One region of the Kribbella sp. NPDC026596 genome, then DNA from elsewhere that is predicted to be linked to it. Evidence: riboswitches for the same ligand, from Rfam matches in the RefSeq annotation. Region 1 holds a riboswitch; each other region holds the start of a gene.
The links. Region 1 has a riboswitch for cobalamin ahead of AB0E63_RS36390 (ribonucleoside-diphosphate reductase subunit alpha). Riboswitches for the same ligand answer to the same signal wherever they lie in the genome.
Positions count from the first base shown of each region.

Region 2: another riboswitch for cobalamin. It lies ahead of cobN (cobaltochelatase subunit CobN); the one in region 1 lies ahead of AB0E63_RS36390 (ribonucleoside-diphosphate reductase subunit alpha).
Region 3: another riboswitch for cobalamin. It lies ahead of AB0E63_RS06000 (SCO2322 family protein); the one in region 1 lies ahead of AB0E63_RS36390 (ribonucleoside-diphosphate reductase subunit alpha).

Region 1 covers NZ_JBEZYF010000064.1:28,248-32,063, forward strand. Annotated here, with positions in the region: gene AB0E63_RS36390 (ribonucleoside-diphosphate reductase subunit alpha) at 1-1,848, opposite strand, end outside; cobalamin riboswitch at 1,984-2,140, opposite strand; gene AB0E63_RS36395 (DinB family protein) at 2,201-2,794, opposite strand; gene AB0E63_RS36400 (Fic family protein) at 2,870-3,816, opposite strand, start outside.
Region 2 covers NZ_JBEZYF010000082.1:5,505-9,320, forward strand. Annotated here, with positions in the region: gene AB0E63_RS40295 (DUF3500 domain-containing protein) at 1-886, shown strand, start outside; gene AB0E63_RS40300 (vanadium-dependent haloperoxidase) at 915-2,066, opposite strand; cobalamin riboswitch at 2,334-2,473, shown strand; gene cobN (cobaltochelatase subunit CobN) at 2,505-3,816, shown strand, end outside.
Region 3 covers NZ_JBEZYF010000005.1:162,240-166,055, forward strand. Annotated here, with positions in the region: gene AB0E63_RS05985 (DUF3043 domain-containing protein) at 46-633, shown strand; gene AB0E63_RS05990 (aldo/keto reductase family protein) at 694-1,704, shown strand; gene AB0E63_RS05995 (hypothetical protein) at 1,701-1,910, shown strand; cobalamin riboswitch at 1,898-2,030, shown strand; gene AB0E63_RS06000 (SCO2322 family protein) at 2,122-2,829, shown strand; gene AB0E63_RS06005 (CbiQ family ECF transporter T component) at 2,830-3,816, shown strand, end outside.

The DNA.
Region 1 (3,816 bases):
GCGGAGCAGGTCGGCGTCCAGGCCGTCAGGGGTCAGGTGCGCGACCAGGTTGACCGAGCCGAGGTTGCAGACCGCGGTCTCCTCGACGGTCGTGTTGAGCGTGATCTCGGTGCACAGGTTCGACGAGTGGACGACGCCGTCATGCTGCTGCGGCGAGCGCAGGTTGCAGGCGTCCTTGAACGTGATCCACGGGTGACCGGTCTCGAACAGCACGGTCAGCATCCGGCGCCACAGGTCGACGGCCTTGACCCGCTTGAACACGTGGATCTCACCACGGTCGGCGGCTTCCTCGTACCCGACGTAGGCCTCGGCGAACGCGGCGCCGTACAGGTCGTGCAGATCCGGGACCTCGTTGGGGGAGAACAACGTCCACTCGCCACCCGCCTCGACGCGCTGCAGGAACAGGTCCGGCACCCAGTTCGCCGTGTTCATGTCGTGCGTACGCCGACGCTCGTCACCGGTGTTCTTCCGGAGATCGAGGAACTCCTCGACATCGATGTGCCACGTCTCCAGATACGCACACACCGCGCCCTTCCGTTTTCCGCCCTGATTCACGGCTACGGCGGTGTCGTTGGCGATCTTCAGGAACGGTACGACGCCTTGCGACTCACCGTTGGTGCCGCGGATCTTGGCGCCGATGCCGCGTATCGGGGTCCAGTCGTTGCCGAGACCGCCGGAGTACTTCGCGAGCAGCGCGTTGTTGCGGATGCCGTGGAAGATGCCGGCCAGGTCGTCGTCGACCGTGGTCAGGAAGCACGACGACAGCTGCGGCCGGGTGGTGCCGGAGTTGAACAGGGTCGGCGTGGACGACATGAAGCGGAACGAGCTGAGCAGCTCGTAGAACTGGATCGCGCGCGCCTCCCGGTCGTCCTCGCGCAGCGCCATCCCCATCGCAACCCGGAGGAAGAACGCCTGCGGCAGCTCGAAGCGGGCCTTGTCGATGTGCAGCAGATACCGGTCGTACAGCGTCTGCAGGCCGAGGAAGGTGAAGTCCAGATCGCGCTCGGGCTGGATCGCGGCGGCGAGCCGGGCCAGGTCGAAGGTGGCCAGCGCGGGGTCGAGCTGTCCGGCCTCGATGCCGACCTGGATGTAGCGCGGGAAATAGTCCGCGTACGCCTCGGTCATGTCGGCCTGGCTGGCCTGCCGGGGCTCGCCGTGGACGCGGCCGAGTGCCTCGCGCCGGATCTGGTCCAGCAGCAGCCGGGACGCGGCGAAGCTGTACTGCGGCTCGGTCTCGACGTAGGACCGGGCGGCCATCACCAGCGCGAGCTCGACCTCGTGCTGCGCGATGCCGTCGTAGCAGGAGCCGAGGGTTTCGTCGAGGATCAACTCGGGGTCGACCGCGTCGAGCCCCTCGGCCGCCTCGGCGACGACCACCCGCAGTCGGTCGGTGTCGAGCGGCGCCCGGCTGCCGTCGGCCGCGCGGACCGTCAGAGTGGGCTTCTCGGTGACCCCGGCCGGGTCCGCGGGCGTGCGGGCCTTGGTCCGTTCCTCCCGATAGAGGACGTACGCGCGGGCGACCTGGTGCTCACCGGCGCGCATCAGCGCCAGCTCGACCTGGTCCTGGATGTCTTCGACCTGGACGCTGCGCCGGGCGTCACCGCGGCTGGTCAGGGCGCCTACGACCCGGCCGGTCAGGTCGGCCACCAGGTCACGGACCCGGTGGGTGGCGCCGGCCTCGGCGCCCTCGACCGCGAGGAAGGCCTTGCTCACGGCAACCGAGATCTTGCTGGGGTCGAAGGCGGTGCTACTCCCGTCGCGGCGGACGACGGTGAGTTGGTGGTGCTGATCGGCCGAGCCGTCCGGTCCGGTCTGATCAGCGGTCCGGGATGAGGAAGCGATAGTCACAGATGCTCTCTCCACGCGAGAATCGGAGGCCCTCGACCATTGCGCGGGCAGGCGCACGACGACACGGCCGCACCGGCCGGGAACACTGCCGTCACGCCCTGCGACCCACCCGCGAGGTCTCGGACCGCGTGCACCGGCGGTGCACGCGCCGGTGGCAGGTATCCGGACTCGCGGAAGGTCTCCGCTCACCGTTGCGGGGCAGCTCCGGACTTGCACCGGATTCCCCTGTTGCCTCGGCGTGACCCACATCTTGTGGTGCCGACCACTCCGAACCACCAGCAGTAGTGATGCTAGGCGGCGGGATCTAGATCTTGTGGTAGCGCCACGCCGCGTGTCGCACATCTTGTGGTTCTCAGGCCGCGACCGCATACAGATCCTGAAGCGTCATGATCTCCGAGCCGTGGTGGATGAGCTCGCGGTTGAGCCGGAGCACGACGTGGCCGAACGGCTCACCCGCGTCCAGCTCGGTCGCCTGGCTCAGGCCGACCGTCATCACCTGCTCCTCGTCCAGCGCGGCGATCGACTCCTGCCAGGCGTCCACCCAATGCGTCAGCCAGGCCACCGCATCCCGCGCGTTGCCGTGCAGCGTGATGTCGGCCCGGCCTTGCCGGCTCTCGCCGAACGTCCACTCCCAACGCTCGAAGAAGGTCTCGGTCAGATGGGCGATCAGCCAGGCGATCGTGCGTGGGCCGCGATGGTCCGGCTCGTCCTGCCACTGCGCCACCCACTCCCCGGATCCGAGTGATCGGAACCGGCCGGCGTAGTGCCGCCGGACGACGGTCAGGGCCTCGCTGCTCGGTCGCCAGAAGTACTGCTCGTCGGTCAGCTGGGCGAGCCGGCCGGACAACACCATCCAGCTGAAGCCGAGCTGGCCTCGCACCATCGCCATCGCTGATGGGCGGTGCAGGATGTCCCAGTCGAACGGCTCCGGCATCACGGTTCTCACGCTCCCCGTCAGGCGCCTCGATTTGAGACGCGATCGAACATGTGTTCGAATTGTGTCTCGACGGGGAGGAGAAAGTCAATGCGGATGGTGTGTTGGTTCTGGCCTCGACGGAACGGGTCTGCTAGGCGGTTCGATCCGGGTATCGGCCGCCGGGCTGGCGAAGCGCCGCTCGAGCAACGTGAAGGCGTCGATCAGTTCCGGGGCTTCGTAGACACGGTTCCGGCGGCCGTCGGTGACCTCGCGGAGGACCTTCGCCTCGACCAGCTTCGCCAGTCCCTGGTTGGCGGCCTGCTGAGACCGATCGATGAGCTGCGCGGCCGCGGCGAGGGTGAGGACCGGGGCCGCCGGCAGTGCTTCGATCAACAGGTCGGTCGCAGATCCCGCGCGGACGGGTGTCGCCCGCTCGCGCCACGCGGTCTTGAGGTCCGTGGCGGTCTGCTCGAAGCGAGCAGCCTCCGCGGTCGCATGACTGCACGCCATCGCGAACATGCTCAGCCATGGGTTCGCCGCCGACCGCGCCTTGGCGGTGGTCGCCCGCCCGACGTAGCGGAAGTCGGTCAGGGCCTCGATGTACTGCCCCGCGTGCGTGGCGAGCGACAACGACACCGGTGGCACGGTCCGCGAGACCAGGCCGTCGGCCCGCAGGATCAAGTGAATCAATGCACGGCCGGTCCGACCGTTGCCATCGGCAAATGGATGGATGGTCTCGAACTGGGCGTGGGCGATCGCGGTCTTGGCCAGCACCGGCAGGCGGGACTCGCGGACGAACGTCATGAGGTCGGCGAGGAGGTCAGGGATCAGATGGGCCGGCGGCGGGACGTAGTACGCCTCGGCGGGGGAGCGGCCGCCGATCCAGTTCTGCAGGTAGCGGATCTCCCCGCCGACGTCGGGGGTGGGGGACTGGGCCATCAGTCGCCGGTGTGCTTGCAGCAGGTGGTCGACCTCGAGATTGTCGCCGGCCTGGACGGATTCGGTCACCCAGGTCATCGCGTCGACTGCCCCGAGCACCTCCTCGGCGGTGA
Region 2 (3,816 bases), on a different contig from region 1:
CTTCGACACGCCTGATCACCAGCAGTGGACGTATCTGCCCGGTCCGGTGCCCGGCCTTGCGCTGACCGAGCTGACGCCCGCGCAGCAGCGGCTGGTCGAGCGCCTGGTGGCGATCGGCTGCAGCGAGCGGGGTGCGGCCGATGCGTGGGCGGTGTGGGACGCGGAGGTCATCGTGCGCGGTATCCCCGCGCTGCCGCCGTCGGGGGAGTGGGAGGGGTCGGTCGTGGGCGACCGGTACTTCTTCCGGGTGCTGGGCGATCCGGCTGGGACGGAGCCGTGGGCCTGGCGGCTGAACGGTCACCACCTCGCGCTGCACGTCACGCTCGTCGACGGCGCCATCTCGTTCACCCCACAGTTCTTCGGGTCGAATCCGGCGGAGGTCCGCACCGGCCCGTCGGCCGGTCGACGCTTCCTGGCCGCCGAGCAGGACCTCGGCTTCCAGCTGCTGCACGCGCTCGAGCCCGGCCAGCTCTCCGTCGCACTGGTCTCCGACGCGGCACCGGACGACATCCTGACCCGCCACGACCCGATCGCCGACGCGTCGCTCCTCCACCGCGGTCTCGCCTACGGCGACATGACCGCGGACCAGCGTCAGCTCCTCAGCCTCCTGATCGGCCAGTACGTCGGCCGCGCCGCCGGACCGATCGGGTTGCAGACCTGGCAGGACATCACCGACCAGGGCATCGAGCGCCTGACCTTCGCCTGGGCCGGCGAGACCGAACCCGGCGTCGGCCACCGCCACTACTACTCGATCGCCGGCCCCACCTTCCTCGCCGAGTACGACAACACTCAGGACGACGCCAACCACATCCACTCAGTCTGGCGTGACGTTCGCAACGACTGGGGGATCGACCTCCTCGCCGCCCACTACGCCGCGCACCGCTGACGCGGCGCACGGCGCTTCGGGCTGACGCTCAGCTGTGGAGCGGCCGGAACTCGTGGTTGATCGTCCACGTGGCGGTGCGGTGACCGAGGCGGCTGGCGTCGGTCATGGCCTTCCGGAAGTGGAAGCCGAGCCAGATCCTGGCGTTCATGGTCTCGGCATCGAGGGCCGCGGCGCTGTCGTAGTGCCGAGTCGTCATGGTCACCGACGAGGAGATGTCCAGATCGAGGGACCGGGCGCTGAACAAATAGCTGAACACTCCGGTTGCGGCCCCGGTTCCGGAGGCGTGCCCGCTGACGTAGTCCGGATAGGGCGGCGTTTGCAGTAGCGACATCCAGGTGGGGTCGGCTTTCGTCGCCGGGTTCCGGTCGGTGTCGGCCAGCCGGATCGCGGTGATCGGGCGCCAGTAGGCGTAGTCGTACTTGCTTCGCCAGCAGGCAATCAGCGCATCGGCGATGCTCGTGCTGAGCAGGGCGAACGCCCGGGCGCTGGTGACGATGTCCATCCCCCGCGCGGTGACCTGGTCGCGAAGTGCCGTCTCGTACTGCAGCACCGCGTTGGCGTTCCAGAACAGCGCTGTCTCGGTCTGGAACGCGGTCCGGGTGGATCCGACCAGCGCGCCCTTGGCCTTCACCTCCGCGAAGTCCCGGGCATAGGCCTTCGACGTGATCGGGTCCGGCCCGGGCAGCCGGAACTGCGTCGGCGATCGGAGTGCCAGCGGTACGACGAAGCCGAGCCACGGGGCGAGCATCGGCGCGAAGGCGTCAGGTGTCGGGCGCCAGACTCCCGGAGCAGGCGTCACCGTCAGTTGGATGTTCGCGCCCCTGCCGTCGTTCTGTCGCGCTCGGATCAGGTTCGCGGCTGCGTGCCGGCCAACCTCGGTTCCGCGAACCTTGGCGCGGCCGTCGGCGATGCTGCCGAGCGACGCGGCATAGTCGGTGGCGAGGTTCGCCGCCGAGGCCGGGAAGTAGTACCGCAACACGTCGTACGCCGCCGTCGCGGCCGCCGCCTCCGACGACGCCTTGCCGCGGACCTTCGGTTGCTTCAGGTACGGCTGGTAGCGGCCCTCGATGGCCACCACCGCGTCGTACACGGCCAGCGAAACGAAGCCGAAGTACAGACTCCCCACCGGGACCGGGCTGGCGTTCTCGGTGTAGATCGTCCGCCGGCGATCGCGTTCCACTGGGTGATCACCGCCGGGTTCGAGTGGCTGCCGCCTGCCTGACTAGGCGCGGCGGTGAGGGCAGGAGCGGCGAGGCCGGCCGTCAGCACGACGACCAGGAATCTCCAGACCTTCAAGCGCATGATTGCCTCCTTCAGGTGAAGCCTGAGTGACGGCTTGCGCTGAAGAAGACGTTGCCGTGCGACGCCGAGAGGGCGTCCGCAGTACAAACCCTTAGCATTCCGGCCTACACCTGATGCCGCGTCGGGTCAACGGCGAGGCCTGTGCCCAGTGGGCCGGGACGTCGGTCGGCTAGAGTCGGCTCGTCATCGACGGCATCAGCAGGAACCCGGTGTGAGTCCGGGACGGTCCCGCCACTGTGAACCCTCATGGGGAAGTCAGGAACTGCCGCCGTCGTACCTCCGTCCGGGGCGTGGACACCCCGAGGAAGGACTGGGCGTGCCTGCCAACCTGCTGCTGCTCTCGACCGCCGACACCGACCTGCTTGCCGCTGCCGAGGCGGGTGCGGGCTGGGCGGTCGCCAACCCGGCCCGGCTGGAGCTCGACGACCTGACTCCTCTGCTCGACGCCGCCGAGGTTGTCGTGGTTCGCCTGCTCGGCGGGCGGCGCGCCTGGGAGGAAGGGCTCGACGCGGTCGTCGCGTCCGGCAAGCCGGTCGTGGTGGTCAGCGGTGAGGCCGCGCCCGACGCCGAGCTGATGTCGCTGTCGACCGTGCCCGCGGGGGCGGTGACCGAGGCACTGGCCTATCTCCGCGAGGGCGGCTCCGAGAACCTGCGCAACCTCGCCGGCTTCCTGCGCGACACGCTGCTCCTGACAGGCGACGAGTTCGAGCCGCCTCGCGCACTTCCGGCGTACGGCGTGCGTGGGGGGTACGTCGAGGACGACCGGCCGGTGGTCGGGATCGTGTACTACCGCGCGCACGAGATCTCCGGCAACACCGCCTTCGTCGACACCCTCGCCACCGCCGCCGCGGAGGCGGGCGCGCAGCCGCTGCCGGTGTACTGCGGCACCCTGCGCGGACTCGATCCGACGTCGTCCGAGAACGCCGAGCTGTTCGAGCTCCTGCGCAAGTGCGATGTCCTGGTCACGACGCTGCTCGCCGCCGGTGGATCCGTCGCGGCCAACGCGAGTGCCGGCGGTTCGGACGACGCCTGGGACGCCGGCGCGCTCGCGTCCCTCGACATCCCACTGATCCAGGGCCTCGCGCTGACGTCGACCCGCGAGCAGTGGCTGGCCAGTGACGCCGCGATCAGCCCGCTGGACGCGGCGACCCAGGTCGCGATCCCGGAGTTCGACGGGCGCCTGATCACGATCCCGTTCTCGTTCAAGTCGTACGACGCCGACGGACTGGCCCGGTACGCGCCGGACCCGGAGCGGTGTGCCCGGCTGGCCGGGATCGCAGTCGCGCACGCTCGCCTCCGCCACGTGCCGACTGCGGACAAGCGGCTCGCTCTGGTGCTGTCGTCGTACCCGACCAAGCACGCGCGGATCGGGAATGCGGTCGGTCTGGACACGCCGGCCTCGGCGGTCGTCCTGCTCGGGCAGCTGGAGCAGGCCGGGTACGACCTCGGCGGGCTCGACCTCAGCGAGCTGCAAGGGGCGGACGGTGCCGACGGGTTGATCCATCGGCTGATCGCGGCCGGTGGTCACGACGTCGAATGGCTGACCGACGAGCAGCTGGAGTCGGCGGTCGCCAAGATCCCGCTGTCGGTCTACGCGCAGTGGTTCGGGCGGGCGCCGGAATCGTTGC
Region 3 (3,816 bases), on a different contig from region 1:
GACCACCCCGAGTCGACCTGCCCTGCCGAATGAGGTTCAGACCCCGTGTTCCGTCGTACCAAGTCTGAGACAGCTACCACCGTACCCGCCGACCCCCAGGGCAAGCCGGGCGGTAAGGGACGCCCCACGCCGACCCGCAAGGAGGCGGAGGCCGCCCGCAAGGCCGCGCTGAAGAAGCCGCGCAACCGCAGGGAGGCCTCGGCGTACCGGCGGGAGAAGGTCCGGACCGAGCGGTCCAAGATGCAGGACGCCATGCGCACCGGCGACGACCGGTACCTGCCGGCCGCCGACAAAGGCCCGGTCCGGCGGTTCGCCCGCGACTACGTGGACGCCCGCTACTCGGTGATGGAGTTCGCGCTGCCGATCCTGCTGGTGGTGTCCCTGATCGGCGTGGTCTTCTCCCGGCAGTTCCTCTGGCTGGCCGGCGTGGTCAACCTGCTCTTCCTGGCGATGATCCTGCTGATCGCGCTGGACTGGTTCCTGCTCTCGGCCGGGCTGCGCCGGGCGGTGACGGTGAAGTTCCCGAAGGAGTCCACCAAGGGCCTCGGGTTCTACGCGGTCCGCCGGACCATGCAGATGCGCCGCTGGCGACTGCCCAAGCCCATGGTCAAGCGCGGCGAGAAGCCGTCCTGATCCTCGGTACGACGGGCGCCGGGACGGTGCCCACCGCCCGGGGACAGTAGGGTCAGGGGTATGGACTTCCGCTATCTCGGCAACAGTGGTTTGAAGGTCAGCGAGATCTCGTACGGGAACTGGCTCACGCACGGGTCCCAGGTGGAGAACGAACAGGCCAAGGCCTGTGTGCGGGCGGCCCTGGAGGCCGGCATCACCACGTTCGACATCGCCGACACCTACGCCAACACCAAGGCCGAGTCGGTCCTCGGCGAGGCGCTGGAGGGTGAGCGGCGCGAGTCGCTGGAGATCTTCACCAAGGTCTACTGGCCGACCGGTCCGTTCGGACCGAACGACACCGGCCTGTCCCGCAAGCACATCCACGAGTCGATCAACGCCTCCCTGAAGCGGCTGAAGACCGACTACGTCGACCTCTACCAGGCGCACCGGTTCGACACCGAGACGCCGCTGGAGGAGACGATGGAGGCCTTCGCCGACGTCGTCCGGTCCGGCAAGGCGCTGTACATCGGCGTGTCCGAGTGGACCGCCGAGCAGCTGCAGGAGGGCCACCGGCTGGCCCGGGAGCTGCGCATCCCGTTCGTCTCGAACCAGCCGCAGTACAGCATGCTCTGGCGGGTGATCGAGGCCGAGGTGGTGCCGGCCTCGGAGGAGCTCGGCATCGGCCAGGTGGTGTTCTCACCGATCGCGCAGGGCGTGCTCACCGGCAAGTACCTGCCCGGTCAGCAGCCACCGGAAGGTTCGCGGGCCACCGACGCGAACGGCGCCAACATGATCAAGCGGTTCCTCAACGACGACGTGCTGAGCCGCGTGCAGGAGCTGAAGCCGCTCGCGGACGAGGCCGGCCTGGCGCTGTCTCAGCTCGCCATCGCCTGGGTGCTGCAGAACCCGAACGTCTCGTCGGCCATCATCGGCGCGTCCCGCCCCGAGCAGGTCGTGGAGAACGTGAAGGCCTCCGGTGTGAAGCTCGAGGAAGCCCTGCTCAAGCGGATCGACGAGGTCCTCGGCGGGATCGTCGAGCGCGACCCGGCCAAGACCGCGCAGAACTCGCCGCAGACCCGGCCCGGCTCATGAGCTGGAGCTGGCGGTTCGAGACCGCGAGCGGCGCCCTGGTCGACCCGGGTGAGGTCGGCGGGGCGGAGTTCTCCGCTCAGGGTGACGCGGAGAGCTGGCTCGGTGAGAGCTGGCGGGACCTGGCCGAGCGTGGCGTCGGCCAGGTGTACCTGCTGGAGGACGGCCGGGAAGTCTACGGCCCGATGAGTCTGTCCTCCGCAGAGTAGGCTTCGGTCGAACCACTCCTGCGTGCACAGGGAAGCCGGTCCGAGTCCGGCGCTGACCCGCAACCGTAGGCCACCTCAGGTGGCGAGCCGGAACACTGTGCCGCAGGGAGACAGGCTCAACTACCCGCCGTGGTCCGCGGGTGGAGCCCCTACCCTGCCGGAGCAGGCGGGACCTCCTCCACCGGGCCATGAGCCCGATAGAGGACACGAGATGACTGCACACCGGACCGTACGACTGGTCCTCGCCACGCTGGCGGGTCTCCTGCTGGCTGGGACCGTCGCCACCACCGCCCAGGCCGAGGACGGCTATCGCTTCTGGGGCTACTACCAGTGGAGCTCAGGCCAGTGGGCCTTCTCCCAGAAGGGCGCTGACGCCGTCGTCCCAGCCGACGGGGCGGTGGAGGGCTGGCGGTACGCCGTCGGCGGTGCGAAGCCCCGCGTGCCGCGCGCAGCCGGCGACTTCGAAGCCATCTGTGGCAAGACACCGGCGGAGACCGGCAAGAAGCGCGTGGCTCTGGTCGTCGACCCCGGTACGCCGGAGGACGCGGTCAGCGGTGAGACTCCGGGACAGGCCACCGGCACCTGCGTGGTCACGGACACCCAGGCGAACGGCGCCAAGATCCTCGCGGCGGTCGCGCCGGTGCGGATCGAGAAGGGCCTGACCTGCGGCATCGCGGGCTATCCGGCCAAGGGCTGCGGGGATCAGGTGAAAAGCATCCAGGTCCCGGCCACCGACGCCCCCGTGACGCTGCAGATCGGTGCCGCGGTCGGCTCGACCGCGGTGACCTCTCCGGCCTCCTCCTCCTCTGACGACGGCGGTGATGGTGCGCCGTGGAGCGGGATCATCATCGCCGCTGTGGTCGTGCTCGCCCTGGCCGGCGGTGGTCTGGCCCTCAACCGCCGGCGCACCGCCAAGTAAGTGCGTACTGTCCATCAACTGACGCTGCCCCGGGCACTCCACCCGGGGGCCTGGTGGCTGTGGGCGCTCGGCATGGCCGTGGCGGCCAGCCGTACGCGGAACCCGGTGCTGCTCGTGCTGATCCTCGCAGTCACCGGATTCGTGGTGGCCGCCCGCCGCTCCGACGCTGCCTGGGCCAGCAGCTACACCGCGTTCCTCAAACTGGGTCTGGTGGTCATCGGCGTCCGCGTGGTGCTGCAGGCACTGCTCTCCACCCGTTCGCAGGGGAACACGGTGCTGTTCATCCTGCCGCAGATCCCCTTGCCTGACTGGGCAAACGGGGTCAAGCTCGGCGGCGAGGTCACCCTCGAGGCACTGCTGACCGCGCTGTACGACGGCTTTCAGCTGGCGGTCATGCTCTGCTGCATCGGTGCGGCCAACTCACTGGCCAGTCCGCGGCGGCTGCTCAAGTCGTTGCCCGGGGCCCTCTACGAGATGGGCGTGGCTTGCGTGGTCGCGCTGACGTTCGCACCACAGTTGGTGACGGACGCCCGCCGGATCCGCGCCGCCCGTCGCCTCCGCGGCCGCACTCGCGGCTCCTTCCGTACGACAGCCATGCCGGTGCTGGAGGGTGCCTTGGACAGGTCGGTGGAGCTCGCCGCCGCGATGGACTCTCGCGGCTACGGGCGTACGGCGCAGGTCCCCCGGGCGCAGCGCCGTACGACTGCGGTCTCCGTCCTGCTGGGGTTGCTGGGCATTCTGCTCGGGGTCTATGCGTTGCTGACCGACGCCATGTCGTTCCCGATCGCCGCGGCCACACTGGTCGTGGGACTGCTGCTTTCCGTGGGAGCCATGGCGATCGGGCGGCAGCGGGTCACGCGGACGCGGTACCGGCCTGACCCATGGGCGCTGCCCGAGTGGTTGGTCGTCGCCTCCGGAGCAGTCGCAGCCGGAGCCATGGTCACTGCGGCGGCGCGCGGTGTTTACGGTCTGCTGCTGGCTGGCCCG